2 linked regions of the Puniceicoccus vermicola genome follow. The protein of the gene in region 1 interacts with the protein of each later gene in a pairwise test. Links are inferred from orthologs where the notes say so. Each region holds a gene or a part of one and is shown on either strand. Other genes may lie near its edges. The genes, in order: H5P30_RS01545 and ruvA.

Evidence for each region.
Region 2: the proteins of H5P30_RS01545 (region 1) and ruvA interact in binary tests that used the Escherichia coli proteins (3 or more experiments, as listed by UniProt). The link is inferred for Puniceicoccus vermicola from one-to-one orthologs.

The regions. Positions count from the first base shown.
Region 1 is NZ_JACHVA010000019.1:29,361-44,820, forward strand. Bases 5,964-8,748 are described here. They hold H5P30_RS01545 (crossover junction endodeoxyribonuclease RuvC), read left to right. Parts: upstream 5,964-6,950; coding sequence 6,951-7,547; downstream 7,548-8,748. Other genes in these bases: H5P30_RS01535 (endonuclease/exonuclease/phosphatase family protein), read left to right, coding at 5,964-6,408; H5P30_RS01540 (hypothetical protein), read left to right, coding at 6,550-6,783; H5P30_RS01550 (phytoene desaturase family protein), read left to right, coding at 7,576-8,748. Outside these bases: H5P30_RS01505 (glycosyltransferase family 4 protein), read right to left, coding at 1-400; H5P30_RS01510 (glycosyltransferase), read right to left, coding at 393-1,310; glucose-1-phosphate thymidylyltransferase RfbA, read right to left, coding at 1,348-2,229; H5P30_RS01520 (aldo/keto reductase), read left to right, coding at 2,354-3,247; ppgK (polyphosphate--glucose phosphotransferase), read right to left, coding at 3,286-4,026; cls (cardiolipin synthase), read left to right, coding at 4,220-5,617; more of H5P30_RS01535, read left to right, coding at 5,614-5,963; more of H5P30_RS01550, read left to right, coding at 8,749-9,072; H5P30_RS01555 (hypothetical protein), read left to right, coding at 9,069-10,133; H5P30_RS01560 (KamA family radical SAM protein), read right to left, coding at 10,233-11,420; carA (glutamine-hydrolyzing carbamoyl-phosphate synthase small subunit), read left to right, coding at 11,608-12,771; H5P30_RS01570 (hypothetical protein), read right to left, coding at 12,778-13,083; H5P30_RS01575 (hypothetical protein), read right to left, coding at 13,146-13,661; H5P30_RS01580 (HAD family hydrolase), read right to left, coding at 13,737-14,348; H5P30_RS01585 (metal-dependent transcriptional regulator), read left to right, coding at 14,582-15,016; lpxK (tetraacyldisaccharide 4'-kinase), read right to left, coding at 15,121-15,460.
Region 2 is NZ_JACHVA010000016.1:7,866-23,438, forward strand. The notes cover bases 5,650-8,547. They hold ruvA (Holliday junction branch migration protein RuvA), read left to right. Parts: upstream 5,650-6,750; coding sequence 6,751-7,344; downstream 7,345-8,547. Other genes in these bases: H5P30_RS01030 (extracellular solute-binding protein), read left to right, coding at 5,650-6,743; H5P30_RS01040 (zinc ribbon domain-containing protein), read left to right, coding at 7,356-7,541; H5P30_RS01045 (hypothetical protein), read right to left, coding at 7,568-8,179; H5P30_RS01050 (RNA polymerase sigma factor), read left to right, coding at 8,365-8,547. In the rest of the region: H5P30_RS01010 (ATP-binding protein), read right to left, coding at 1-1,004; H5P30_RS01015 (hypothetical protein), read right to left, coding at 1,153-1,752; H5P30_RS01020 (ABC transporter permease subunit), read left to right, coding at 1,928-2,941; H5P30_RS01025 (ABC transporter permease), read left to right, coding at 2,945-4,000; more of H5P30_RS01030, read left to right, coding at 4,818-5,649; more of H5P30_RS01050, read left to right, coding at 8,548-8,880; H5P30_RS01055 (hypothetical protein), read left to right, coding at 8,877-9,689; H5P30_RS01065 (hypothetical protein), read right to left, coding at 13,460-13,678; H5P30_RS01070 (hypothetical protein), read left to right, coding at 13,983-14,942; can (carbonate dehydratase), read left to right, coding at 15,130-15,573. UniProt on the Escherichia coli protein: The RuvA-RuvB-RuvC complex processes Holliday junction (HJ) DNA during genetic recombination and DNA repair.

The sequences.
Region 1 (15,460 bases):
AGCTCAACAAGTCATGACAGACCGCCGCCATCTCCATCTGGCGGGCACCGGTAGCGGCCAGGTCATCCAAAAATCGCAATCGATCGCCACTCGGTATCTCCGGAATCAACAGGAGGGTTCCTTCGGGTTCGTGTAAAAAATCGATTTCCCATTTCTTCTCCCAGCGGTCGAGAAATCGGGAGATGCCCCTTTTCCGGTGAAGCCCGCGGGAAAAGACATCAATCAGCCGGCGGCGCTCTCCGCGGGTGGGAGCCCGAAAGCCCTCTCCACTCCAGATCACGGGGATCCACTCTTCCATCCGCACCGCCCCATAGAGGATAAGGCTTCGCACAACCCGCTGGATTCCGGTGTGATGCAGCGTGTTAGCCGTTGCGGTAGCGTCGATGTAGATCTTATCCATTCGGCCTCCCGTGTTTGCGCAGGGAATCGGCCCGGGCCCGCATCCATGCGGAGGGCTTTGAACGCAACCGCAGGAGGAAGGTCAAAGCATCCCAGGTTTTGCGACCATTGAGCTTCCAAGGACAGGTCTCATGTCGCTTTAGGTAATGCTTGGGCCAATCCTGCAGTCCCCACTTCTCGGTCTGGTCTCCCCACCGGGCCAAAAAACGACGAATGTTCCCGTCATCCCGATCCTTTCTCCCGGGGCTCGCACTGACCCAGTGCCCAATCCGACTGCCAAAAGCGACGCGATTTTCGTGCTGAGCCTCATCGAGCCGCAAGCAGAGATCGATATCCTCAAACCCATTACGGTAATCGGCATCGAAACCTCCCATGGATTCGAATAACTCTTTGCGAATGAGGCAACAGGCCGCGGTGACCGCCCGAAACGAACGCATTCCGGTCTTCGGGATCGAACGATAGTTCTGACCCCAATGTTCGGGGATTCCCCACGGCGCAAAGACAATGCCCGCATGATCGATCCTGCCGGTATGAGCATTTAATTGCACATTTCCGACCATCCCGGATCGATCGTCCAAGCAATCGATCATGGGCTCGATCCATCCCGGTCGCAGGACCAGATCGTTGTTGAGAAAGGCCAGAATTGGGGCCTTGGCCTCTGCCGCTCCCCGATTGTTTGATCCAGCGAAGCCGAGGTTTTCCTCATTCAGCAAGACCCTTACCTCAGGACGGTCCAGTTCGCGCAGGAACTCCCGGGTGCCATCGGTGCTGCCGTCATCCACTAGGATGACCTCGTAAGGAATTTCCCTCAGGGTTTGCGCCAGCTCGTCGAGAAACGTGCGCGTCAGGTCGAGCCGATTGTAGAGTGCGGTGATAATCGAAACCGCTGGAGCCTCTGCCCGACTATTCACGCGCCCCTCGCCCTCGGCAATCCCCTCCCCGACCGGATCAATCCTGAATCAGGGCTCGGAGGTAATCCGCATAACTGGTCTTCCCCAAAGCAGTGGCAAGCTCTTCCAGCTGAGGCTCATTGATCCATCCATTGCGGAAAGCAATTTCCTCAATGCAGGCGATCTTCAGGCCCTGCCGTTGCTCAATCACCTGCACGAAGGAAGCCGCCGCATGCAGACTGTCATGAGTTCCGGTGTCGAGCCAAGCGGTGCCACGGCCCATCACTTCGACGCGCAAACGCTCTTCTTCCAGATAGAGTCGGTTGAGGTCCGTAATCTCCAGCTCGCCACGCGCGCTCGGCTTGAGCGAACGAGCCATCTTGCAGACATCCCCTTCGTAAAAATAAATTCCCGGGACGGCAAAACGGGACTTCGGTTTCTCCGGTTTCTCTTCGAGGCTGACCACTCGGCCCGAATCGTCGAACTCGACGACCCCGTAGGCCTTGGGGTTGGAAACCTCGTATGCGAAAATGACCGACTCGTCGGAATCGGCTGCGTTGCGAATCGCGGAAGTGAAATTGCCTCCGTAGAAAAGGTTGTCACCGAGAACGAGCGCCGCCGGGGCACCGTCGAGAAACTTCTCCCCGATCAAAAAGGCTTGAGCGAGCCCCTCCGGCCGAGGTTGCTCTTCGTAGGAAAAACTCATCCCGAGACCCGAACCGTCGCCGAGGAGTTTACGAAAGAGCGGAAGATCTTCCGGAGTGGAGATGATCAACACCTCCCGAATCCCGGCGAGCATCAAAGCCGACAGAGGGTAATAGACCATCGGCTTGTCGTAGACAGGCATGAGCTGCTTGCTGACCGCACGGGTTAGCGGAAAGAGACGAGTGCCCGATCCCCCAGCGAGAATGATGCCTTTGCGTTGCTTTTGGGTAGTCATAAAGTGGTTAGAATTGTCCCTGGAACCCGCGGCGGCAAACGTTTTTAACACCCCCCCTTTTTGAAAGGAATGGACTTCCTCCAGCCTGTTTGACAGCTCTCGCCCGAGAACGCATCCTGTCGCCATGAAATACCGCACCCTCGGATCCACCGGTTTAGAAGTTTCAGTCATCGGCGTAGGCACTTGGCAATTCGGAGGAGAATGGGGCCGCACCTACTCGGAGAGCGACGCAAGCAAGATTTTCGCCGCCGCCCGGGACAGTGGGATCAATCTCATCGACACGGCCGAGTGCTACGGCGATCACCTCTCCGAGTCACTGATCGGAGCCTCGGTCGCTGAGAATCGCGAAGATTGGATCATCGCCACCAAGTTCGGTCATCATTTTAAGAAAAACTTCGACCGCAACCAAGTCATCGACCCCGAATCCGTGGTCAAACAGCTAGAGGACTCCCTCCGCGCCCTCCGCACCGACTATGTCGACCTCTATCAATTCCACTCTTTGGATGACCAAGCCTTCGCCACCGAAGGCCTCTGGGAAGCGTTGGCCAAGGAAAAGGAGAAGGGCAAAATCCGCCACCTCGGCACCTCGATCGGCAGCAACACGAACTCCCACCAGGTGAAGGCCTCTCCCGATGTCGGGTCGGAGGTGATTCAGGTCGTTTACAATCGGCTCGATCGCGCCCCCGAATCGGAAGTTCTCCCAACCTGTCAGGAAGAGAATCTCGGTGTGCTGGCCCGGGTGCCGCTCGCCAGCGGTTATCTCAGTGGCAAATATAAGCCCGGCGCTCAGTTTCCCTCCAACGACGTGCGCAATGCCTGGCACACTGACAATTTTCGGGACTCGCGATTGAGGGAGGTCGAAAAGATCCAACGCGAGGAAGTTCCGGAGGGCACGGATATGGCCCAATGGGCCCTGGCTTGGTGCCTGAAGAATCCAGCCGTCACCTCGGTCATCCCGGGTTGTAAAGACGCCGACCAGACCCGGAAGAACGCTGCGGCGGCGGATTTGCTCGAATAAGAGCCAGCAGACCGCGGCCCTCGCCCAGGCCTATTCGCTCAGCTCTGGTCCGCGGCCCAAACGGCCGCACCGATGATACCGGCCTTGTTCTTGGCCGTGGCGTGGCGGAGTTCGCAGCGGGTCTTGATCAAGTCTTTCACTTCCGGAAATTTCTTTGCGCCCCCACCTCCGACGATAATCATCCGAGGCCAGTAAAGATCCTCCAAGTGCTTCAGATATTCTTCGAACCGCTTGGCCCACTCTTCATTACTCAGGCCGTCGCGCTCCTTCGCGGTTCCGGAAACGTAATCTTCCGCCTCCCGCTTCCGACCGAAAAACATACGACCCATCTCCGTGTTTTGAACCAGCTTTCCGTCCGTAAAGAGAGCCGACCCCAGGCCGGTTCCAATCGTCAGCAAGATCACCGATCCGTCGACTCCCTGGCCGGCCCCGAAACGCACCTCAGCCACTCCAGCGGAATCGGCATCGTTCAGACCCCGAACCGGACGCTGAAGACGTTCGGAAAGGGCCTCCTCCAATGAGAACCCAATCCAATCCTGGTGAAGATTCTGCGCGGTCAAAACCTTTCCATCACGGACGACCCCGGGGAACCCTACCCCCACCGGCGAGATATCGCCAAAGGTTTCCAAAACCTCTCCGCAGGCATCGATGATCGCACTCGGCGTCGCCGGACGAGGGGTATCGATTCTTTGGCGCTTGGTGATTAAGCTTCCATCATCCGTATCGACCACTGCTGCTTTGATGCGAGAACCACCGATATCAATTCCAATTGCCTTCATAATTCAGAGATTTTGCGAGGGGTCGGTATCCAATGTGAATTCCCCATACCTTACCAGTGGTTTTTTTCGTTCTTTTTCGATTTTTCTGGGAAATCATCCGACCTTTGAGGGAGCACAGTCGCTTTGACAGAATGACTTTTCCAGCGGAAACTCCTCTCTCTACTCGCCCTTCGATGCCGGAGGGCAACTCACTATGTGGACGATCATCTTCTTTCTCTGGTTTCTCTCTCAACTCGCTGGTTTTGGCGCCCTTATCCATCTACTCCTTTCGCGCAAACGCACGACCTCCCTGGTTCTCTGGGCCTTGTGGCTCCTGATCTTTCCAGCCTTGGGGATTCCACTCTACCTGACCATCGGCTCAGACCGAATTCGCCGCCGTTCGATCCCTTCCCATCCCCCGGGAGAGCACCTGGAAGACCCCAATGCGCCATTAGGCTCTCCCGAGATCGCTCCGCTCCTGCAGAACGTCTCCCACCTATCGGGAAACACCCTGACTCGTGCCAGCGGTCTCAAACTTCTTCCCGATACCACGACCTACTACCCCCATCTTCTGGAATCCATCGATAAGGCCGAGAAGTTCGTTCACATCCAGACCTACGTATTTCGGATGGACTCCGCGGGCGACCGCCTCCTCGAAGCCCTCTGCCGCGCCGCAAAACGCGGGGTCGAGGTTCGCCTTCTGGTCGATGAAATCGGTTCCGCTTCGACCCGAACCCGCTATTTCAAACCCCTCATCCAGGCGGGTGGCCAGTTCAGCTGGTGCATGACCGTGCAGCCCTTCCGAAACCGCTATTTCCTGAATCTGCGCAATCACCGGAAGATCCAGGTTATCGACGGCAAGATCGCCTACGTCGGAGGGATGAACTTCGGGGTCGAATACGAAGGCAAGGACTCTGAAGTCGGTCCTTGGCGCGATATGCAAATGTCGGTTCGGGGGCCCGTCGTCGACGCCCTGCAAACCGTCTTCGCCACCGACTGGTCCTTCGCTACCGAGGAATGGCTGGCCGATCGCCACTACACGGGATTCTCCAACGACGACGCCAATATTCCGGTCACCGTCGTCAACAGCGGCCCAGACGAGCCAGACCGTTCTTTCCTCAAGACCTTTATTTTCACCTGCAATCACGCCAAGGAGAGGCTCGATGTCTTTACCCCCTACTTCGGTCCGGAAGAATCCGTCATCCTTGCCATGCAGCTGGCCGCACGCCGCGGAGTCCGCGTCCGGATGCTCATCCCCACCCCGAACGAACATCAATACATGGTCGATATTGGCCGGGCTCACTACGAACAACTCATGGAGGACGGGGTCGAGGTCTACGAATACCACGAAGCCGTTCACCACGGCAAAGTCTACATCATCGACGACAATCTATTCGTCCTCGGCTCGACCAATCTCGACGCTCGTTCGCTCCGAATCAACTTCGAGACCACCCTCCTGATTGAGGATAGGGATACCGTCGCCCAGCTCGACAAACATTACGAAGTCTTCTTCGAACGGGCCGAACGCATCGAACTTGAAAAATTCCGCAACCAACCGCTCACCGATAAATTAAAGCAAGGCATCTCCCGACTCTTTGTGCCGATCCTATGAAATTCCGCCTTCTCAGCTTCAACGTCCAAAATCGGCGGACCGAACGCACCGCCCACCTTCGCAGCCGCATGGCGGAGATCGCCGATCTCATCCTCGCGCAAAAGCCCGACGCCGTCTGCCTCCAAGAGGTTCTCCCCGAAGCCTACCCCTACCTCCTCGAACGAATCGCTCCGAAGGACGCGGTCTTCTATCCCCGTGAAGACGGCACCCATACCGGCGAAGGGGTGCCCATTATGCTTCTCGGCGATTGCTTCTCCGTTTTCCACTCGGATCGGTTCTGGCTCTCCCCCACGCCGGATGAACCCTCGATCGGCTGGAAGGCCCGCTGCCATCGGCTGGCCGGAGTCCTCGGCCTCCACCCGAACCAAGATCCGGAGACCCGTGTCTGGCTCATCAATCTTCATCTCGACCACAAGAGCCGGGAGTCCCGGGCGCGCAGCCTCGAACTGCTGGAACAACGGCTTGAGACCTACGACCGCAATCCCGACGACCACATTCTCCTTTGCGGCGATTTCAACATGAGACCGCGCAACCCTCTTTTTCAGGAACTCCTTTCCGGCCCCCCGGGTTTCAAGGACGCTTCCCGTAAAGAAGGAAAACCGGACCGCAGCCAAACCTTCCACGGCTGGAGCCCTCTTCGCCTCGGCCGCGGACGCCTCGACTACTGCTTCCACACCCCCGAACTGCATTGCCAGGAATACCACGTCATTCCCGCCGCCATCGACGGGCGCCGGCTCTCCGATCACAACCTCATTCTGACTGAGTTCGAATCCACTCGCTCGGCCGGATGAGCGAGGAGCCCGGATTGAAGGTTTGAAAGGTGAAGATTTGGCTTTCGAGCCGATCACACGCGAATCGAGAGCTGGAAGCTCTCGCTACTCTGGGCTCTCCCCGAACTCGCATTATACCGAATTTAGGAAGTTTTGATAGTTATGGCGGGATGGGAAATGAGTCTGAGCAAGGCGGCCCAATTGGAGGCGGGTCTGCGACCCGTGCCAATTGGGCTAACGCTGCTCGGGCTCATTTCCCGCCCGTCCCAGGGGGATGCGTCCAGAATCGAAGGTCGCGGCGTTGCAGGGATCGGAGCGTATCTCGATACTAATCAGATCCCTGCGCCTTGCGCTGCTTCGATTCTGCGCTGCACCATAACGGTCAAACCTTACTAAATTCGGTATTACTTGAGTCGTGCGATTCCCACGATAGGGCCCAAATTCCCACCGGCCTACCGACTCACCGACCCACCGACTCACCGACCCACCGACTCACCGCATTCGCGGAAATCCCTGGCCTTGGGATTTGCAGGGAAGGTGGAATGCCGTTTGGCTCTCTTTCCGTGGCGAGAAAATCAAATGGAAAACTTTGGGCGGAATTCGTCCGCAGCGGAGGAACGGCGAAAAACCGGGCCTCCACTCCGGAACGGGTCGACCGACGTCCGATGGACGGCATCATTCTCGGAGTCGATCCCAGTCTACGCGGGACGGGGATCGCTGTGATCGAAACCAAGGGACGCCAGGCGACCCTGCTTCACTCCGAGGTTTTTCGATTTCCGCCGTCTTACAAAACGGAGGGATGCATTGGCGAGATATCCCGGCGCCTCGATAAGATTCTTCAGGATTTCCCCATCAAAGTTGCTGCCGTCGAAGAGGCCATCTACGTCCAGAATTATCGGACCGCACTGGTTCTGGGAGCCGCCCGCGGATCGGCGATCGCTGCCATGGTCCTTCGCGGGGTTGAAATTAACGAATATCCCCCGCTCCGCATCAAACAAGCCGTGGTGGGCTACGGTCGAGCGAGTAAGGAGCAATTGCGCAGCACTCTTGTGCAGATGGTCGCTGGCGCGACCGAGAAAATCTCCCTCGACGAGTCCGATGCGACCGCGGTCGCCATGTGCCACTGGTTCACGACCAAACGGCCCCACATCACCTCCTGACAGTCACTCTCCTCCATTCTGCTCGCTCATGTCCTCCTCTCAGTATGACAGCCTCGTAATCGGTGGGGGATTCGGAGGACTCTCGGCCGCCTGTCGCATCGCTGCAGCCGGGAAATCGGTGCGCCTCCTCGAGAAAAATTCCCACCTCGGTGGGAAATGCGATTATTTTGAGCGGGACGGGTTTCGTTTCGATCTGGGTCCCTCGGTCCTGACCCTCCCCTTCGTCCTCGATGATTTATTTCAATCTGTCGGTCGCGACCGCCGGGACTATCTAGAGATCGAACCGGTGGAACCGGGCTGCAGTTATTTCTTTTCCGACGGATCCCGATTCGATGCCCCCGGGACAATGGACGACTTTGAATCAGCGATTGCCGAGAGCTTTCCCGATGAGATCGACGGATTTCGACGATTCAGAGCCTACATTACGCGCCTTTGGGAAGTCAGCGGACCCGCTTTCCTTTTCAACCCGCCGGGCCTCCCGGCTCTTCGTTCGATCCCTTGGGCGAAAGCCCTCCGAGCCCTCCCCGATTTCCTTCCCGGTCGAATGGAACCCCGGTTGCGGAAATATTTTCGAGATCCTCGCCTCATCCAATTGTTTTCCCGCTTTGCCACCTACAACGGCTCAGATCCACACCAAACCCCGGCCATCTTCAATGTGGTTGCCTACGCCGAGCTGGCCTTTGGCTCTTGGCGATGCCGCGGCGGCATGTACGCCTTGGTCCAGGCGCTCGAAAAACTCGCCGGTGAACTCGGAGTGGGAATCGAAACCAACGCCGAGGTCGACCGAGTTTCTTTCGATTCTCAAGGACGGGTAACAGGAGTCTCACTGTCCGACGGAGAGATGCTCCAGTCCCCCTCCGTCATTTGCAATCAGGACACCCTCCAAAGCCGGACAGGCCCCCTCTTGGCCGATCACCCCGCCCACTCCCAACAGGCCCGGCGCACCGCGCGCAAGGAGGCTTCCAGCAGTGGATTTGTCATCTTGATGGCCCTGCAAAACCGTCACCCCGATCTAGCCTGTCACAACGTGTTTTTCCCGGGAGACTACCGCGAGGAATTTCATGCCCTGTTCACCGAGCCCCGACCTCTTCCCGATCCGACTCTCTACCTTTCGCGCCCCTCGGCCACCGAGCCCCATCTCGCCCCGGAGGGCAAGGAGGGATGGTTCGTCCTCGTCAACGCCCCGAGCCTACAGAAGTTTCAAAATTGGGAAAACGACGCCTACGCCAGTCGAGTCATCGAACAGCTCCTCCAGCGCTATCCGATCGACCCTGAGGAAATCGAATGGTCGCACTACCACGGCCCGACCTTTTATCAGGAATCCTACCGCGCCTGGAATGGATCTCTCTACGGGATGAGTTCCAATACTCAGCGACAAGCCTTCCTTCGCTCCCCGAATCGTGACCGCCGTTGCCCGGGTTTGTTTTATGCGGGAGGATCTGCCCATCCCGGAGGAGGAATTCCCCTCGCCCTCTTAAGTGGCAACTTCGCAGCGGACGCCTGCCTCTCATTTCTCGACCCATGAAGTGGCTGTCGGTTCTCCTCCTCAGCTCCTTTTTCTCCATCACCATCCTCGCAGCGGGTTCATCGGTAACCCCACCTGAGAGCGACTCCACAAGTCGCCCTCCGAAGCACATTCCCAGCAATGCACCCGATCAGGGGAACCTCCCGGAAGAAGAGGATCATGGACTCCTTCGGGGAGACCAATACGACTATCTCGACCATGCCAAAAACTCCGTCTACCTGACATTCGCCGAGAACCTCCAGATCCTCGACAGTTTTCTGTCGGACGGAACCCTCATTGAAGACGAGACCTTCCACAACCGAATCCGGCTGATGCCCTACCTCGTCTACCAAGAGAGCGACTCATCTGACTACCAATTCAAACTGGATTACTACGCCTCCATTCGCCTGCGACGCCTGGAGAAACGATTGAGCCTGATCATCGACACCGGTGACCTCGCACCTCTCCCCAATACCCAGCCCAACGAAGAGGACAACGACCCGCAAATCGGCCTGCAGAAAAGGATCCTCAAAGGCACGTCAGTCAAAGTCGGGGGAAAGGTCCGCTGGCCCCCTGTCGGGTACGTAATCGGCACCTGGTCCCAAGGTTTCCAGCCGATAGACTGGCAGATGATCCCCAAATACAGTGTCTTTTACCAGACAGATGAGGACGGATTTGGCACTGGAGGCAACTTTCTGCTCGGCCGCTGGTGGGACCCGATCATGCTCAAAAGTGACACTGGATTTCGTATTACGGAAGCCACGACTGGTATCGAATGGGCATCCTCCGTCACCTTGGCACATGTCTGGCGATTGATCGAACCCACAGATCGCCGCCCACTCGTCTCTGCCCGGTCCTACAATGAGGGTATCGACCTGATCTATCGTATCTCCGGCCACATCAGCGGACATAAGACGATTGATGAGCATCGCGTCATCGCCAACTATCGCCACCCCCTTCGGAAAAATTGGCTCTTTTTCTTTGTGAGTCCCGAATTATTCTGGCAACGCGAGAACAATTGGGCACCCGAGTTCCGCCTCCGGGTCGGAATTGATGCACTCTTCTGGGGCGTCACTCGGTAACGGAGAGCAAAACCTCTCGTCCCGAAGCTCGCGCCTCACGCGGGATTCACCGTCTCCGAGCAGCTCTCCCGCAAGCTCTATGCGATCCGGTAGAACCTCCTAAACCAGAAGTGGAACCTCTCCAGTGGGTTCCTCAACGATGGGTTTGTCTGCGGTGGGATTCAGCGGATAGCGGAAGAGACGCCCTTCGTAATTCCGGAGAACAATCTCATCCTCCGTCACCTTCTCGACATAGTCGGGATTGATCGGAATTTTCCCTCCACCACCGGGAGCGTCGATGACAAATTGAGGGATCGCATAGCCAGTCGTGTTTCCACGAAGGGCCCGAATGATCTCCACCCCTTTCTCCACCGAAGTGCGGAAGTGGGAGCTTCCCGTGATGAGGTCGCACTGGTACAAGTAGTACGGTCTGACGCGCATCATCAACAACCGGTGGATCAGCGAGCGATAAATCTCGGGGTTGTCGTTCACTCCATTCAGCAGAACCGATTGATTCCCGATCGGAGTTCCGGAGAAGGAGAGGCGCTGGCAGGCTTGATAAAGCTCTTCCGTACATTCCTTCGGATGATTGACGTGGATACTCATCCAGATCGGCCCATGCTTCTTGAGCACCTCACAGAACTTGTCATTGATCCGCTGTGGAAGAAAAACCGGGATACGACTGCCGATACGGATGAACTCCACATGCGGAATCGCCCGCAAACGACCAAGAAGGTAATCTAGCTTCGTATCGTTTAGAAGCAGTGGGTCTCCTCCACTGAGCAAGACGTCCCGTACTTCCGGGTGATTCTCAATATACTCGAGCCCCGCTTCGAAGCTCGGGTGAAAATTGTAATCCTGGGCATTGGAGACGAGGCGACTCCGCGTGCAGTAGCGGCAATACGAAGCGCAACGATCCGTCACCAAAAACAGAACCCGATCCGGATAACGGTGGACCAGACCTTCGACCGGCATAGTGGACTCCTCCCCGACCGGATCGAGAAGCTCTTCGGGTGCGGTGCGCGTTTCGCCGGCACGCGGGATCATCTGGAGCCGAACGGGGCAGTTCGGATCTTTCGGATCGATTAAGTTAAAAAAGTAAGGGGTGATGGCGAGAGAGAGCTTGAATTCGGCAAACCGAGTACCCGCTTTCTCTTCGGGGGTGAGGTCGATATACTTCTCGAGCTGCTCTACCGAAGTGATCCGGTTCTGCAGCTGCCAGCGCCAACTCTTCCACTTTTCCTCTGGGACGTCGGACCAGTAGCCCTGGCCCTTGTACCAATTATCACGGCGATCGTCTGGATACATAAAAATTCTTTCTAACTTTCAGTTGGGAAACTAAAGAGAGTACGGGGGTTCACCTGAAAGTCAAAGGGGTGAACGTTTTCCCTCTTTTGCTCTATTTCGGAGACAAATCTCTGTGAAGCACAAATCCCACGAGAATCCGCAGGTTTTTTCTTTGCGCCCGACACTTCAACCGATCACAAAGACAAATATGGAATACGAACCAGCGGTTTTTGCCCTCGAGGACGGAAGCTGTTTTTACGGCGTTGCTTTCGGCGCCAAGAAAACAGTGGTCGGTGAGGCCGTCTTTAATACGAGCATGACGGGCTATCAGGAAATCCTCACGGATCCCTCCTACTTCAGCCAAATCGTCACGATGACAGCTCCCCAAATTGGCAATTACGGGGTCAATATCGACGACATTGAGTCAGCCCACCCGCAAGCCAGCGGTTTCGTGGTCCGCGAAATTAGCCCGGTCGCCAGCAACTGGCGCTCGACCCAGAGCCTCCCCGACTACCTGAACGAGAATGGCATCCCTGGGATCAGCGGGGTCGACACCCGCGCCATCACCAAGAAGCTGCGCACTTCCGGCGCCATGAAAAGCTGCCTTTCAACGGAAGGCATTTCCGGCGAAGAAGCCGTAAAGCGCGCCCGCGAATGGGCTGGCCTCGTAGGAGTCGACTTCGTCAAGGACGTTACTCGCAAAGAAGAAACACTTTTTGAGGGGACCGCCGAAAGCTGCACCCCGTTTACCGTCATTGGCACCCATCTCGGCAAGATTCGGGAACCGCGGAAGCGTTTCCGGATCGCCGCCATCGACTACGGCTCCAAAGACTCGATGCTCAAGCATCTCTATGACCATGGGTTTGACGTCACAGTCTTCCCTGCAACTTGCTCGGCCGAGGAGATCGAAGCCTTCAATCCCGATGGCGTGTTCCTAACCAACGGCCCCGGAGACCCCGCAGCGGTCACCTACGCCCACGAAACGGTTCGGAGCCTCATTGATCAATATCCGGTCTTCGGGATCTGCTTTGGTCACCAAGTGATCACCCATGCCATCGGAGGGAAAACCTTTAAGCTGAAGTTTGGTCACCGCGGCGGAAATCAGCCGGTCAAAAATCTGGAGACGGGCCAAGTCGTCATCACGGCCCAGAACCATGGATTTGCCTCCGAACCCGATTCCATCGCAGATCGGGCCATCGTGAGTGAAATCAATCTCAACGATAAGACGGTCGCCGGACTCCGATTGAAGGATCGCCCGGTCTTCTCCGTCCAATACCATCCCGAAGCAGGCCCCGGCCCGAATGACGGGACGGGGAACTTCGAGAAGTTTTACCAAATGGTAGCAGCTTTCGCCCAAGAGGGCGAAAGCTGAGAAAAATTAATAGTCGCGCAGCGTGATCAGGCCCCAGAGGAGGGTCACGCTGTCACCACTGTAGTTATCGCGAGTGGTGACTTCATCGACGGACACTCCGGCGGTGGTGAGCGAAGGATGCTTAAAGGTACCTTGCTCCGACTTTACGATTCCGAAGAAGTTATAATTATCGTTCGGCTCGAGCATATTTTCACGCTGAGCGGTAGTCGGTCCGGTATTGCATCCGGATAAGGCAACTAAGCAGAAGGCAGACAACAACAGGGCGATTTTTTTCATCCCGACCAGAATCGACAGCTGTCTGAAGTTTGGCAATGAAATTTTGGCATTTTGCCGGAACGGCAAACGAAAGCGGGCAAAACTTTACCCGATAGGATCTACTGACGAATCATCTTGGCCTTGAGGATCACTTTGCCGGTCCCTTTGTCGGAATGGAGCAACTCCTCCCCTACCACGCGAAGGATGGTTTCTCCGTTCTCTTCGGAAAACCATTCCTTCATCAGCCGCTCAGTATTCAAATCCACGTCGTAGGGCACCCAATCCAGCGACTCCTCACGAAGATATCCCCGGTAGGTCACCGTCTCCCCCTGTTGAGTGACATCGGCAAAGAGGAGGCCGTTGCGAAAGTAGTTTTCCGACTCAATGAAGGTCATTTCGCCCCCAACTTCGAAAGCGGTAAGCCCCTTCAACACATCTCCGGACTTCCAATACTCGGCCGCGAGCGGAAAGGTCCGGATCACTTCGCCACTGGAGTTCTCGACTGAGACTTCCCCTCTCCAAGCTCCCAAATACTGATCCAAATACTCCCGAACGTCTTTCTCGGTCGGCCCGGCTGCCAATACGATGAGGACCGTTGCCAGAAAGGAGAATGAAATTGCGAAGAACCGACTCATCTTGCCTCGCAGACAATCAAGCTGCCCCGATCGGGTCAATCAAACCTCTACGGAGTGAGAGATGTCCTCTCTGGATCAGACGTGCAGAGCAGCGCCACGGCGCGCGTCCACCTCGACGGTGGCCATACCGCAGATCCCCGCGGCCTTGAGACCCGCTTTGCCATCCTCGAAGACAAGGCACCGCAAGGGATCGACTCCGAGCTGCTCCGCAGCCAAGAGGAAACAGTCGGGAGCGGGCTTGCCTCGAGTGACATCTTCGGCGGCCACGATCACGTCGACCATCGAGATCAACCCTGTGACTTCCAAGGATTTCTCGACTGCAAAGCGTGCACTCCCCGAAGCGACCGCTGTCGGAATCCCACGGTCACGAGCCTCCTTGAGGTGCTCGACCACATCGGAAAAAGCTTTCAGGTCATGAATTTTCCGGTGGTAGAACTCTTCTTTGTGCTCTCCTACATTCTCGGCGAGCAGCTTTCCCGGAAAGCGAGCGTTCAGCTCTTCGACGACCTGCAGGAGTGATTTTCCTGCCGAATCATAAAAATAATCCTCCGGAATATCCCAATCCGCGCCAGCTTGTCGCAATCCATAGTTCCAGGCTTCGAGGTGCAAAGGCATCGAATCGATGAGAGTTCCATCACAATCGAAGATGTAGGCATCGAAGCGGCCTGGCGGAAGAGTTAATGACATACGAGAACAGAGAGCATGGTTTGCGCCAGCGTCAAAACGAAATCATTTTCTTTTCCAAATCGTCACAATTGGAGCAAAAGGACAAAAACCCGAATCGTGGATTCTAAGAAGACCCATTCTGGATGACTCCTCCCCTTCCTGACCCATGCTTCGCACCAACTCTTCCGACCCTGCAAACTCACTCACAAAATCAACTTTCCTCCGCTTCCAACATCTTCATAGTGGAGGCTGTCATGGCCGGAACTCAAAAAACAGAAACGGACCCAAAGAAACGGCTACGCCGCACCCACCGGGCGATCCGCGGCCAGCACCGCGAGGAGAGAACGGAAGACTACGTCGAATCGGTCTACCGAATGGAGCGCAATGAAGAACCCGTTCGCGTCGTCGACCTGCAAAAGATTTTCGCCGTCTCCCACGTCACGGTCATCCGTGCTCTTGAAAAATTGAGTGAACAAGGCTTTCTCGAACGCAGTGAAAGCGGGATATCCCTTACGGATAAGGGTCGCGAGCTCGGCGCCTGGTGCTACGAGAGACATCGGCTTGTCGAATCGTTTCTCGTCTCCCTCGGGGTCTCGAAAAATACCGCTTCCAACGATGCCGAAGGCATCGAGCACCACCTGAGTCCGGAAACACTCTCCGCGATGAAGGAACACCTCAACGAACGATAGCCCCCCGGCCGGTTTTGCGGGAGTAGTTCGCCGTAAATTGATCTCCCGGAGATCGAGAATCCAGAATTTGCGATTTCCGACAGGCTCGATGGACCCAGTCCCACCTACGAAGCCGAAGCGACTCGCAGCGCTTTGACTTGCGCCTTTTCGGAGAGAGGCCGACCGGGGAAACAGACCCTCGCCACGGCCTCTTCGAAGTCATTGGCACCGCGGAGGATGCCAATTTCGAGGCGAAGAAAATAGATCGGAAGGCCGAAATCGATCTGCGAGCCGATCCGCACTGCGTCCTTTTCGGTAGTCACCAGAAAATCGACTCCGATTTCCTTCGCCTGCTCTCCGATCGACAGCAGCTCACGATCCGTAAACCAATGATGATCGAGGAAGCGGCGGTTGTAGCGAATCGTGGCCCCGTTATCACGGAGAAAAGCTTCAAACCCCTCGGGC
Region 2 (15,573 bases), on another replicon or contig:
CGCTGACCGGCCCGATAAAATGATTCGGACTCGATCCGATCCAACGCACCCTGAGCCTGGATCTCCAACTGATCAATCGCCTCCATCACAACCTCTGGAGCATAGTTGCGCCCAAGCGAACCGACCCACACACAACCGGCGACTTCTCCGCTACGAATGATCTGCAACTCGGTCACGGACATGGGTCCACTAAGCTTTTTCCCCAGCAGCTTCTCTAATTCCGTTTCATCGTAATAAAAAAGAGAAGTCTGACCTTTTTCTCGACTGAGAGTCTGTAGAACATCCAGCTCCTTGGGTAGGTTCCGCGAAAAAATCCGGTGAAGGTTCGGTTCTCCGTCCTTTTTGGCAAACACTGCGGAAAACTCAAATTCCGAGAGGCGCACCAATCCATCGGCCAAAGCCTGGAGGATCCCATCCGATGAATAGACCTCTCCAAACCGGACCGAAACCTCTTTCTCAATCTCCAGAACGAGTTCGGCCATCTTCTGCTGCTCAATGATCGAATCCGCTCCGGCAAAACGGAGAGCCCGCCCGTTGTTATCTCGCTCGAAAATCTTCCCCCGGGATAGGATCCAGACCCAAGAACCATTCTTCTTCCTGAGTCGGAACTCTGCCGAATAGGAGTCCGATTCCCCCACCATGTGCTGATACAGCGACTCGTTCTTCTTGGAAATGTCCTCTGGGTGAGTGATCGCACCAATAAAATCCAACCCCAACTCCTGGTGAGGTTCGTCATAACCGAGGTGCGCCGCAAACCACTCGTGGTCGTAACTGAAGATGCCTTTATCGATGTCCCAATCCCAAAAACAAAGGCCCGTGCCCGCAAAAGCCCGGCCCAAGCGCTCGGCGTCCTCCTGGCGCGAAGCTGCCAGCATGCGACGACGCTCCACCTTAAGAGCGATAAAGACCAGCGCTCCCAGAATGGAGGCCAAGACCAGCCCCACCAGGAACAAGACCCGTGGGTCCGTCCAGCTGACCTCAGTAATTGCAGAAAAATTGGGCATAGCGCATCAAAGGGGACCAACCCTTTTGCGAAAGAAATGCTAGACGGTGGGCCCCCTCTGGCAATGCCAATAAAAACGCCCGCGTTTCCGCGGGCGTCAAAAGAGAGTAAATCGACCGCTTCGGCCGCTGACTCCACAAACCTTACTACTACGGAGTGAAGTAGTCAGACGTGGTGTCGATCGGGTCGGTCACCTGCGTGTCGTCTAGCTCAAACAGCTCGGGGGGAGTCGGACCAGGCTGAGGCTGGATAGTTGGAAAACGCCTTTCTACCGAAGTCCTGAAAGTCTCGCTGTAAGGGAGTTCCATGTCGTACATGAACTTGACGATCGCCAAAGTATCGTCCTCGGAGATAGCCCCATCATCATAAGCAGTCATGATTTGGTCGTAAGAGGTCTGAAGCTTGCGAGCCAAAGCCCTCTTCTCAGCTTCAGGGAGAATGTGTACCGAATTGGTTCCGAGCCGAGGAACTTCCATAGGCACACTGGGCGCTCCCTCTGGCGTAGTTACTTGCACTCCATCTTTGCCAACTTTGACCACTCGCCCGGATGGGAGATTCGCAAAATCTATGGATTCCTGGGTAACCGATGCCGAAAGAGCCCCGACAAGAACCATCGACATACCCTCAGTTTCTGTGTTCTGATCTTGTGTGGAGTTGACTGGTTTAACTTGCCCGTCCTGCGCGTGTGCGAGGCCGAATGAGGCGAGGAGTAGAGAACAAAAGAAAGTCGAAGTTAGAAGCTGTTTCATAGTCCTTAAGATTGTTTTCTTCAAAACCAATTCTGTCAACGCCCATTTTTCACCTCCTCAAGAGATGGCCAGCGTCGCGCGATTCTTTTACTATTTTATAAAATATCTCATTAAGGCACTTCCCAATTGATTTGGCTTTGATTTTCCCAGGGTATGGAGTTCACCTAATTCTAACGTGAAGGTCTATTTTCTCAAAAGACTCCTCTTGGTCATTCCCACTCTAATCGGAATCACCCTCGTTGTCTTTGCAATCACGCGATTTCTGCCCGGGGGTCCGGTCGAACAAGCCTTAATGCAAGGCCAGATGGCGGACGGGGAAACCTCTCGCACTTCAACGGAGGGCATTGGACTGGCTCCGGGCCAGATTGAACAGCTCGAATCCTACTATGGCTTCGATAAGCCTTGGTACGCAGCCTACGTCGAGTGGCTCGGCCAAGTGGTCCAGGGAGACTTGGGGCGATCCTACCGCTATCAGGTGCCAGTCACCTCCATGATTTTGGAGCGGATGCCGGTATCGGCCTATTATGGAGTCATCACCTTTATATTAACCTACTCGATTTGCGTCCCTCTCGGAATCCTGAAAGCGATCAAGCACCGCACTCATCTCGATGGATTTACCTCGATCGTCGTGTTCACGGGCTATGCCATCCCGGGCTATGTCCTCGCCGCCCTCCTCCTGGTTTTCTTTGCCTTTCAGCTCGAATGGTTTCCCACCGGGGGCTTTGTGAGCCCCGACTTTGCCCACCTCTCTTTCCCGGAGCAGGTCAAAGACTTGGTCAGCCACTCCGTCCTTCCCCTGGTCTGCTACATGATCGGGAGCTTCGCTTTTCTGACCCTGCTAATGAAAAATAGCCTCCTCGACAACCTTGCCGCCGACTACATGCGCACCGCGACCGCGAAAGGTCTCTCCTTCCGACGCAGTGTTTTCCGTCACGCCCTGCGAAACTCTCTAATTCCCATCGCGACCAATTTCGGCAACGCCCTCTCCATTTTTGTCGCGGGCTCGTTTCTCATTGAAAAGATCTTCTCCATCGATGGCATGGGACTCCTCGGCTACAATTCTCTAATGGAACGCGACTATCCAGTCGTCATGGGAATTCTTCTGATCTCCTCCATTCTTCTCCTGATCGGCAACATCCTCTCGGACATGCTCGTCGCGAGCGTCGACCCCCGGGTGCGATTCGACTAAACGATGAACCCGATCACCCAACGCCGCCTCGCCCGCTTCCGTGGTCTCCGCCGGGGATATTGGTCCTTCCTCATCCTCCTAGTCATCATCCTGGCTTCGGCCTTCGCGGAACTCTGGATCAACCACCGGGCTCTCCTCGTCTCCTACGAAGGCAAGCTGTACTTCCCCACCTATGGATCCGAGTTCACCGGGGAAACCTTCGGTGAATCCTATCTTTACGAAGCCGATTACCGAGCCTTGAAGGAAAAATTCTCTGAGCCCGGCAATCCGAACTGGGTCCTCATGCCGATTGTTCCTTACAGCGCCAACGAATCGGTCTATCGCGACGGATCCTACCCGCCCTACCCCCCTTCCTTTGAGCAGGAGCACTATCTGGGGACCGACCCGCTGGGCCGGGACGTCCTCGCCCGCCTCGTTTATGGCTTCCGCATTGCTCTCGGTTTCTCGCTGGCTCTCATGGCCTTCACCTACCTCTTGGCGATCGTTATCGGCTGCGCCATGGGCTACTTCGGTTCCTGGATCGACCTCTTCGGACAGCGGATCATGGAGATCTGGTCCAACATCCCGTTCCTCTACATCGTCATCATTCTTGCCTCGACCATCCCCCCGAATGTCAGGCCCAGCATTCGCATCGGCTCACTTCTCTTCGTCATGGTGATCTTCAACTGGGTCGGCATGGCCAGCTACATGCGAACCGCCTCTTTCCGCGAACGAGCCCGGGACTATATCGCCGCCGCCAGAGTCGTGGGAACCGGGCCGATGAAAATCATCTTTCGACACCTCCTGCCCAACACCCTCTCCATCGTCATTACCTTCATCCCCTTCACGGTCGCCTCCGGGATCACCTCCCTCACCGCTCTCGACTTTCTCGGTTTCGGAATCCCCCCACCCACCCCGAGCTGGGGAGAACTCCTCGAACAAGGCACCCAACGACTCGATGCCCCCTGGATCGTCACTTCCACCTTCTTCGCCATGGTCGTAGTCCTCATCCTCGTCACCTTCGTCGGCGAAGCCTTCCGCGAAGCCTTCGACCCCAAGAAATTTACCTACTACCGGTAAGGTCAGGAGAGAGCTTTCCCGCGGGCACGGAGTTGGTTTCTCTTCCAACGCGAATCGAGAGCAGGATGCTCTCGCTACCTTCTCCTCTCCATCGCAAAAGCCCTAACCGGTAACCCAACCAAAGTAGTGAGAGCTTCCAGCTCTCTCGCTTCATCCGCAAATCGAGAGCAGGATGCTCTCGCTACTTTCTCTTCTCCAACGCAAAAGCCCTACCCGGTAACCCTGCCAAAGTAGTGAGAGCTTCCAGCTCTCTCGCTTCATCCGCAAATCGAGAGCAGGATGCTCTCGCTACTTTCTCTTCTCCAACGCAAAAGCCCTACCCGGTAACCCTGCCAAAGTAGTGAGAGCTTCCAGCTCTCTCTCTTCCTACGCGAATCGAGAGCAAGATGCTCTCGCTACTCTCTCTTCTCCATCGCAAAGACCTACCCGGTGACACAACCAAAGTAGTGAGAGCTTCCAGCTCTCTCTCTTCCTACGCAAATCGAGAGCAGGGATGCTCTCGCTACTTTCTCCTCTCCAACGCAAAAGCCCTACCCGGTAACCCAGCCAAAGTAGTGAGAGCTTCCAGCTCTCTCATTCCAACGCAAATCGAGAGCAGGATGCTCTCGCTACTTTCTACCTTCCACCGCAAAAGACCTACCTCGGCAACCAGCCAAAGTAGTGAGAGCTTCCAGCTCTCTCCTTCTTCCTACGCAAATCGAGAGCAAGATGCTCTCGATACTCTCTCTCCATCGCAGATCAGGAGCCCGAGGAACTCGTGGCGATCTTCCCGAATGGGGGTTTGCACCTTCGGAGAAAGCACTCAAGATTCATCCCTATGCGATCTTCCAATCAACACCCGCATTTGGGGCTCCTGCTGGTTTTCCTCTTCGCGATCGTGATTTCTCTGGTGGGCTGTGGCCCTTCTTCCTCCGAATCGTCAACGGCGTCTGAATCGGCCGACGAAGACCTCATGAGTCCCGAGGAATACTACGCGGCCAATCCCGACTTCTTTCACTTCGCCACTCCGGAAGACTTGCCGAGCGGGCTGACTTGGGTCGACGGCATGGATCAGGAGGTCTTCGCCTCGCCCGACGCCAAGCGCGGCGGCACTCTCCGCTCCTTCATTCGCTCTTTCCCCCCGACCCTGCGGACCATCGGGCCGGATTCGAACAGCTCCTTTCGCTCCGTGCTGAAAGACGACAACATCATTTCGCTCACTGAACGCCATCCCGTTACCCGTAAATTTTTCGGGGCGATCGCCTCGGCATGGGCCGTATCCGCAGATAAGGAAACCGTCTACTTCAAGCTCCGACCGGAAGCCCGATTCTCGGACGGCGAAGCCGTGACCGCCGACGATTTCCTCTACCTCTTCTACTTCATGCAATCCCCCTACATCGTGGCACCTTGGTACAACGATTGGTACTCTCGTGAATACGCCGGGATCACCCGCTACGACGACCATACGATTGCCGTTCACCTCTCCTCGGCCAAGCCCGAGCCACTTGAATTCGCGAGTGTCGCTCCCACTCCTGCCCACTTTTACGGCACCCTCGGCCCGAGTTGGGTGCAAGACAACCAATGGACGTTTGAACCCACCACCGGCCCCTACGAGCTCCTTTCGAAAAACATCCGCCAAGGCCGTTCCATTCGCTTGACCCGGCTCAAAGATTGGTGGGCCGACGATCACAAGTTCTTCAAAAATCGATACAATCCGGACGCAAAGCACTACGAACTGATCCGGGACGTAAACATTGCTTGGGAGAAATTTAAGAAGGGCGACCTCGACATGTTCTCCCTCAATCTTCCCGAATACTGGTACGAGCGCTCCGAGGGAGTTCCCGAATTTGACCGCGGCCTCATCCGCAAAGCCATCTTCTACAATCAAGTGCCACGACCCAACACGGGGATCTGGATCAACACCGCATCGCCAGGCCTCGAGGATATCAACGTTCGCGAGGGGATCCAGTATTCGATGAACTTTGACCGCGTCATTGAGAAACACTTCCGCGGCGACTACACCCGCATGAACACAAGCTCGGATGGATACGGCGAGTTCACCAATCACGATATCCGGGCGCGGGAGTTCTCGATCGAGAAGGCAAGGGAGTCCTTTGCCAAAGCTGGCTACACCGAGCAGGGTCCCGACGGAATTCTTCGCAATCAGGAAGGGCAACGCCTGAGCTTCTCTCTCAACGTCGTCAAAGGTCCAGCGGTCGATATCGCTCAAATTCTGAAAGAGGAAGCCCGCAAGGCGGGTCTGGAAATCAACATCCTCGCCCTCGAGGGCACCTCTTCCTACAAACAGGTAATGGAGAAGCAGCACCAGCTCGCACTGATGGGCTGGAACATCGGTCTCCCTTATCCCCGCTACTGGGAAGGCTTTCATTCGGTGAACGCCAACAAGCCCCAGACCAATAACATTACCAATACCGCGAATCCGGAAATGGATGTGCTCATCGATCAATACCGGGACTCGACCGATATCGACGAGAAGCGGAAAATGGCCCTCCAGCTTGAGCAAATGGTCTACGACGAAGCGTCCTTCGTCCCCGGATACAAAGCTCCTTTCTATCGAGCCGCCTACTGGGCCTGGATCCGTTTTCCCGAGAGTTTCGACGTGCCCCTCAGTGAAGGGCCGGGACAGTACGGGCTCTTCTGGATCGATCTCGACGAAAAGAAAGAAATCCTCAAAGAACGCAAAGAGGATGGGTCCCGCCCTAACGACGTGCTCATCTTCGACGAGTGGAAAGACCCTTCCTAAACGCATCATGATTGTCTATCTTCAGGGCCAAGTGCTCCAATCCACTCCGCTCTTCGCGGTCATTCTCACCCATGGTGTCGGATACGGCGTTCACATTCCTCTACGGGTCTCGGAAAAACTCCCGCCCGTTGGCGGCGAAGCGAAGTTGCACATCCGCCAGGTCATCCGCGAGGACTCTTCGGATCTGTTCGGCTTTCTCGACGCCGCCGAACGCGACTTCTTCGATTTGTTGACCAAGGTCTCCGGTATCGGCCCCAAGACCGCCTTGACTCTCCTCAGCCGCGTGCCCGCCGACGCCCTCGCGGCAGGAATCGCCTCCAGCGATACGGTCATGCTCTCCAAATGCCCGGGCATTGGCAAAAAAACCGCCGAACGCATTGTCGTAGAGCTTCGCGATAAGGTCCCGTCTTTCGGAGTGCCCGGCACCGTCCCCGGCGCCAGCGCCGCCTCCGGCTCCAGCGAAACCGCCGAAGAAGCCGTGGCCGCTCTCGTCACCTTGGGCTTCAAACCGGCCGATGCCCGGAAGGCTGTCGAGCGCAGCTTGAAAACGGCTGGCGAAACTCCGACGACCGAGGACCTCGTCAAAATGGCCCTGCGCTAGGCAGACCGTATATGGATGCCAGCCCCTACTGCGAAGTAACCTGTCCGAGTTGCTTCGAGACGTTCTCGATCCCCGGACCGCCTCCCACCGAGGTCCCTACCGAGTGGGACTACGACTGCGAAGTCTGCTGCCGACCGATGACGATTCGATTTTACGAGGACGATGGGCAGGTTTTCGCCGAGGCGGAGTCGATCTAGACCCTCCGTCGAAGAGCGAAAAAGACCTAGCCTCCGATCGGCTGCCAGACGTCGACGGAGAACTCCCCCTTCATCGCCTCAGCGATCTGATCGAGAAACTTGTCCTTCGACATGCCTGAAGCCTTGATCGGTCCGAGCATCAACTCCTCCGTCTCTTTCATTTGGGAAGCCATATCGACCTTCCAAGCTCCGTCCTCCTTCACGAAAGAATAATCAATCGGATTCGGATTCCCGTTCACGAGGATCGCCCCGGAGGCGGTGTTCCCGTTGATCGTAATCTCGCCCATCTCAGTGACGGCGCTGGATTCCTCATAGCCACGGGCCATATCAACCAAGGTCTGCCCCCCACTGGCCGGAGCCTTACCGTCGGCAGCGCTGCGCACACTGAACACGGCCAAAATGACCGGCAACGGCTGCTCCAAAAGTGACTCTCGATCCGCAGATATGGAGATCTCGCGGACTTCCTCCACAAACTTTTGCGAATCCTCGCTCAACAGTTCGAATGCCTGTCCACCGTCCTTGGCGAGCATCAAATGATCAAATTCTTCGTAGGTTTCGCAAACCGCGGAGGTCTGAGCAAAGCCCACAATCGGGACGAGGAGCCAGAGCATTGCGAGGGCGGGCAGAGACTTTTTCATAAGAGAAGAATAATGAACCCATCGCTCTCGGGGCCAACAAAAATCAGCACCGCGTGCTCCGAATTTAAGCAATTCATACCCAATGGCTTCGATTATTCCCGCTAGATCGCCCTCTCGGCAGCCGACCTCGAAAAGATTAAAGTTTTACAAGAACGGGAATAGCCGCAACGTTTGGCGCATCTTATATGGCACATGAAGATGAGATTGATTTCACCAAGTTGGTGGACGCCTACTACCGGGCGCTCTACCGATTTGCGTTCAGTCTCAGCGGGAGCTCTCACGATGCTTCCGATCTCGTTCAGGAAACCTTCACCATATTTGCCCAAAAAGGCCACACGATCCGAGACGCCTCTAAGGTCAAAACCTGGCTTTTCACGACCCTTCATCGTCAATTTCTGCGCCAAATCCGTAAAAGCAAAAGAGAACAGCTTCACACCCCCGAAACCTTGGTGTCGCAGTCACCTTCAATCGAGTCCGATGCCGCCCGCGCCCTGGATGGAGATTCCGCCCTACAAGCCCTACTCAAAATCTCGGAGGTTTACCGAGTCCCCCTCACGCTTTACTATCTAAAACATTTCAATTATCGTGAGATCGGTGAGATCCTTGAGGTCCCGATCGGGACGGTCATGTCCCGACTGGCCCGAGGAAAATCCGAACTCAAGAACACTCTGCTCAAGCAGCAGACACCCACTAGACGATGACCCGCGACGAAGCCAAGTCCCTCTTGCAGGCCTGCACTCAGGATGAGGCCGCAACCTCCTCACCCGAGGTTGTGGAAGCCTTGGCTATGGCTGCCAACGACGCGGAACTGGCCGAGTGGTTTCGCCGTGAGAAGGAGTTTGATGAGGCATTTAGCTGTAGCCTGGATGAACTGGAGCCACCCGCCGATCTCCGTGACCAGCTACTGGATATTGCCTCGAAAACAACGGATGAAGATCAGGTTGTGGATGAAGAGAAAGATAAGGTGGTGCTCTTCCCCACCTTCCGCAATTTGGCTTCGCGCCAGTTTCTCCGAAATCTCGGCTCATTTGCCGCCGCGCTCGCCGTGGTCGCCTTTGTTTCCGTCATTTTGTTCGAACCTCGGGAAGCGACGGCCAACGCTAAAATGCCCGAATTTTATCAAACGGTTCGCAATGAAATAAGGGCGCACCAAGCCCCGGACTACATGCACGACAAGCCCCAGGAACTTCTCCAGTTCCTCCGGGATCGAAATGCGCCCACTCCCGCAACTCTCCCCAAGTCCGTCGATGCCATGAAACGAACCGGGGCTTCGATCCTTCAGGGTCGGGATAATGTGATCGGTGTTCTCTTCCTGGAGGACCTCAATGGAGATAAATTCCGCCTTTTCATCGTCGATATGGAAGTCCCCGACTCGGTGGCCCCCACACTTCCGAAAATGAAGATCAAAGAATTTGCCGAAGTTTCGGCGCTTACGTGGAAAAAAGACGGCAAAGTTCACGCCCTCGTCACCCACGGCTCGCCCTCCACTCTGGAGGCCCTGCGCGAATAAACCGAAGGCCCCCCAGGCTAAGAACTCCTACCCGATTCGTCGGGATGTCACCAACCGGTCCGGCCTCCTTGGGAATGGTTACGTTGGAACGGTGTTTTCTTTCCGGATTCCAAGAAGGTGAGAAGACTGAATCTCTGGAGACTCTCAGAGGACTCGTTTGAAATTCGATCGAGTGTCCGGTGCCTCCGGCTCTAAAGAGAAACTCTGCGGAGAAGGATATGCTCGTAGATAAGTTTTTTTCCAACAGGTGAGTTTTTAAACTAATTGTAAACTCGTGACATTCGGGAATAAATCCACGCCAGATCAGCTCATACTAAACGAATTCGCATCCACAAAGGATCGAATCGTTTAACTCTACCGAAAGCTAGCTCTATGCGAAATTCCCCTGCTTCCCATTGGCTCGGAATCACTCTCGCGGCTGTATCCAGCCTCGGCGTTCCCAGCCTCGTTCTCGGACACGGTTCGGTGGGAGACCCGATCAGTCGTCCCTATCGTATCTTCCTCGAGAATCCCGAAAATCCGAAAAGCGAAGTCTCTGCCGCCGCTATCGCGACCGCCGGCACCCAGGCATTCTACGATTGGCACGAAGTCAGTCTTCTCGTTCCCAATTACAACGGCAGTGATCTCGCCCCCTATCGGGCCATGATTCCCGATGGCACCCTCGCCGGTGCCGGAAGGGATAAATACGCAGGCCTCAACCTCACCCGTAGCGATTGGCCCGCAACTCCCGTCAATGCCGGGACCTACCCTGTGGTCTACGACGCTCACGTCCCTCACGATCCGAGCTACTTCCTCGCCTTTCTGACCAAGGAAGGGTGGAGCCCCGACCAACCCCTGAAGTGGGATGATCTCGTTCCTCTTGAGGGGCCAGAAAACTACGTCCGCGATGGCAACCTCTACCGCTTCGACGTAGAACTCCCACAGCGCACCGGCCACCACGTCCTCTATGTCATCTGGCAACGAATCGATCCCGCTGGCGAAGTATTCTTCTCCGCCAGCGACGTCGACTTTGGAGACGGGACCGGCTACGGAAATCCCGCCGATGGGAGCGGACGCTACCCCGAGTTTGACCTCGAATTCGGAGACGGTGAACTCAACGCCGACGTTACCTTCGCCGTCCAAAGCGATTGGGGCAGTGGATTCACCGGACAAGCAACCGTCACCAATACCGGCGACTTTCCCATCAACGACTGGGCTGTGGAATTCACCATTGGACACGAGATCAGCTCCGTCTGGGGCGGCACGATCGTCCAGTCCGAAGGCCTCACCTACACCGTTCAGAACGCCGACTGGAATCGAGACATCCCCGTCGGAGAGTCGGTGACATTCGGTTTCAACGCAGAGCCCGGAGGAATAGATCACCTCCACGCCCACATCGCCTCCATCTCTCTCGGAGGAGAAGTCACACCGACTCCTACTCCCGACCCGGATCCGGACCCCACTCCCGATCCTGACCCAGACCCAGATCCAACGCCGGATCCTGATCCCGATCCAACGCCGGACCCCGATCCTGACCCGACACCGGACCCTGACCCCGTTGATCAAGGCGACATCACCATCGACTTCCAGATCGTGGACGACTGGGGAAGTGGATACACCGCAGCCGTAACGTTGACCAACAACGGCACGGCTAACGTCGAAGACTGGACCCTCTCCTTCGATCTCGGAGTCGATCTAACAAACTTCTGGAACGCCGACGGCGGAACCCGGGCGGGCGACACGCTCACCTTCTCGAACGCTTCCTGGAACGGCACCATCGCCCCCGGCAACTCCGTGAACTTTGGCTTCCAAGCCAGTAGTAGCGACGACACCACTGCGGAAAACTTCGTTTTCAACGGACAATCCAGCGAAAACCCGAATCCTGATCCTGACCCAGATCCCACACCCGACCCGGATCCCGATCCAACGCCGGATCCCGATCCGGACCCAACCCCCGATCCAGACCCGACACCTACCGGCTCTCTTGAGGTCGCCGTCGGCTCTTCCTGGAACAGTGGTTTCAGCGCCGAAGCCAGTTTGATCGCCCCTCAGAACCTGACTGGCTGGGAAGTCACCTTCGACTTCCCCTATGGAATCGGATCGATCTGGAACGCCGAGATCGTCTCGCAGACCGGAAACACCTACACGGTCCGCAGCAAGAGCTACAACGCCGCCGTTCCTGCGGGTGGCACCATCAGCTTTGGCTTCAACGCCGCTTCAGGAGGCCCCTTGGCTGGTGAGACTCTCTATCCACAGAACGTCTCCCTCAACGGATCCCCTGTCGAAGGTGGCAATAACCCCGATCCTGACCCGGACCCAGACCCAGATCCCACCCTGCCCGATCCGACTCCCGATCCCGAGCCCGCTGAATACGGAGACGGCAAGCAGCAGACCGGCGACTACAACTACGCCGAGGCGATGCAGAAGAGCCTCTTCTTCTACGACGCCCAGCGTTCCGGAGATCTCCCTGAAGACTTCCGGGTCAGCTGGCGGGGGGACTCGGCCGTCAACGACGGTTCCGATGTCGGCCTCGATCTCTCCGGTGGATTCTACGATGCCGGCGATCACGTCAAGTTTGCCTTGCCCGGCGCTTTCAGCTTCACCCTTCTCGGATGGAGCGCCGCCGATCAGCGCAACTCTTGGATCGAGACCGGACAGCTTGATGAGCTCCTCGACCTGATCGAGTGGCAAGCCGACTATCTCATGCGCTCTCATATTCAGGACTCCAATGGAGAAACCCTCGAATTCTACGGTCAGGTTGGCAATGGCTCCATGGACCATTCCTACTGGGGCCCTCCCGAGGGCATGAACATGAACCGCCCCGCCTACAAAGTGAGCCGTTCGCAACCCGGCACCGAAGTCGCCGCAGAATCGGCTGCCTCTCTCGCCGCCGCCTCCCTGGCCTTCCGTCCAGACGATCCGGCCTACGCCGACGAGCTCCTGGAGCACGCCGCATCACTCTACCGCTTCGCCGACAACTACCGAGGCACGTATGTCAACGCCATCCCCGACGCCCGTAACTACTACAACTCCCACTCGGGCTACGAAGACGAGCTGGTCTGGGGTGCGCTCTGGATGTATCGAGCCACCGGGGACACCGCCTATCTCGACAAGGCTGAGGACTACTTCGCGGATTACCTCGAAGGAGGTTTCCAAGGGAGCAGCTCTGGTGGATTCCGCTGGACCATGAATTGGGATGACAAGAGCTACGGAACCGTCGTTCTCTTGGCTGCCCTTACTGGCGACAGCAAATATCAGGAATACGCCGAGAAGTGGCTGGACTACTGGAGCGTGGGCTACAATGGCCAACGCGTACAATACTCACCGGGAGGTCAGGCCTACCTCGACCAATGGGGCTCCCTCCGCTACTCGGCCAACACCGCCTTCCTGGCCCTCTGGTATGCCGATCAGGTCGGCGACCACGGCAGTCGCTACTTCGATCTCGGAGAATCCCAGATCGACTACGCCCTCGGGGACAACCCGCAAGGACGGTCCTATGTGGTCGGCTTCGGCAATAATCCCCCGATCAACCCCCATCACCGCGCTGCTCACGGCTCCACCACCAACAACATCGGCGTCCCCTACAACAACCGAAACATCCTCTATGGAGCTCTGGTCGGCGGACCGGGACAAGCCAATGATGGAGCCTCGTATCAGGACGACCGATCCGACTATCGAGCCAACGAGGTGGCGCTCGATTATAATGCCGGATACACCGCAGCCCTCGCCCTTCTCTACGAAATCTACGGCGGGCAGGTGCTCGCCAATTTTCCAGCCGAGTAATACCGAATTTAGTAAGGTTTGACCGTTATGGTGCAGCGCAGAATCGAAGCAGCGCAAGCCGCAGGGATTGGATTCGTATCGAGATACGCTCCGATCCCTGCAACGCAGCGACCTTCGATTCTGGGCGCATCCCCCTGGAACGGGCGGGAAATGAGCCTGAGCAGCGTTAGCCCAAATGGCACGGGTCGCAGACCCGCCTCCAATTGGGCCGCCTCGCTCAGGCTCATTTCTCATCCGGCCATAACTATCAAAACTTACTAAATTCGGTATAATGTCAGTAGAAGCCCGGCTCGTATCTGACTGAAGTCAGCCGAGTCGTTCCAAGAGCGAGTGAGTTGTAGCCCTCACTGGCTCTTTTTGTGGGTAAATCCCCCATACAAAATCTCCATATCCCTGTTCTTTGTTATTATCTCTTCTGAAACTGCGCTCATTTCGAAAATTATCTTGGACAGGGCTCGGATATTCGGGTTCTCCTCAAAAAGAGCAAAATCGTCGGCCGGTTTTCATTCTTTCCATTTTAACTTCAGATCCATGTCCATCCTCCCTCTTCGCAACTTCTTCCTGATCAGTGTTCTCACTCTCAGCGGCTTTGCTTCTCTCCAAGCGATAGACATAACTCTCTACGACGGGACCGTCCTAGAGAATGCCGAGGTTAAGGGGGAAACCCCCGAGACGATCTACATCCAGTATGGAGATCAATATAAAGGCTTTGCCCGATCACTGGTCCCCGATCAGTATCTTGAACAGAATATTGAATGGAAGGAAACGGCCCCGGCTCCGAGCTCCTCGCCCAGTTCGACACCATTCGCTGCCTCCACCGGATCGGGTTCCTCAAGCAATGATCCGTTTGGCTCGTCCTTAGGCAGCCCGTCCGCTCCAAATTCCCAATCTCTGTCGACCCAAGATCTTTCCAATCCGTCCACAACGAAAGCCTCCTCCCCCTTCAGCGCTTCAACCCAAGCCGATGCGGGCTCGAATGAATCGCCCGAGCCATTTTCTAGTTTTCGCGATTCGATTGAGCAAATTTTCACCGCTCCCTCCCACGCACTAGAGAATCCTGAAATCCAATCGAGGATCGAAGATCTGAAGAGTAACGAAAAATTCAAATCCTACGCGATCATCGCAATCCTCGTCGCCGCCGCATCGTTTCTGGTCACCAGTCTAATCGTCGCCCTCCTCTACTGGCCGCTCACCGCTCTCTTTTCCGTTGATGACCGGGGATACGGGAAGTGCTTTCTTATCGTTTTCCTAGCGGGTCTCCTCGGCCTTGCCCCCTACGCCATCCCTTTCTTTACCGAGCTCGGCTCCTCTCCAATCATCGCCCTCGTAGCGGCCTCGTTCCTCATCGGGCCCATCATCGCCGCCCTCATCTACCGAGACACCCCTTTCCGTGGGTTCTTCTCCTACCTCACTCTCCAATTGATCTTTATTGGCCTCTCCATCGCCTCAGCCCTCGTCCTCCCTGCAGTCGCCCCGCAGATTACCGGATAGGTGATCCGAATCCGGAGACCACAAATCGACCATCCCTCGACTCATGCCCGAAAAGGCGCGACTCGCTCCATAAAAGCACCCACTCCGAGGGAAAAATAAGAAGTTCACATTTTCGGGGATTTGCACTTTTGTCCCAGAATGCGCTCACCGGACCGCAAAAGGACCGCGTCCCGAGTGCTCTCTTCTCATGCCGACTCTTCAGGAACTTCTTGCCAACAACCGCGAATGGGCTCGCCAAACCCTCGAACGGGATCCCTCCTTTTTCGACAAACTGTCGTCCCAGCAGAATCCCGATTACCTCTGGATCGGATGCTCAGACAGCCGGGTGCCGGCCAATCAGATCACCGGGCTCATGCCGGGCGAAGTCTTCGTGCATCGCAACATCGCCAACATGGTGGTCCACACAGACCTGAACCTGCTTTCCGTCGTCCAGTTCGCCGTCGACATCCTCAAAGTGGAGCACATCATGGTCGTCGGTCACTACGACTGTGGGGGGATCAAGGCAGCCACCGATAAGTGTCCGCATGGGCTTATCGATAATTGGCTTCGTCATATTCAGGACGTCGAAGCCCTCCATTTGGAAGAACTCAATCAACTGGACGGCAGTAAACGCACAGATCGACTCTGCGAA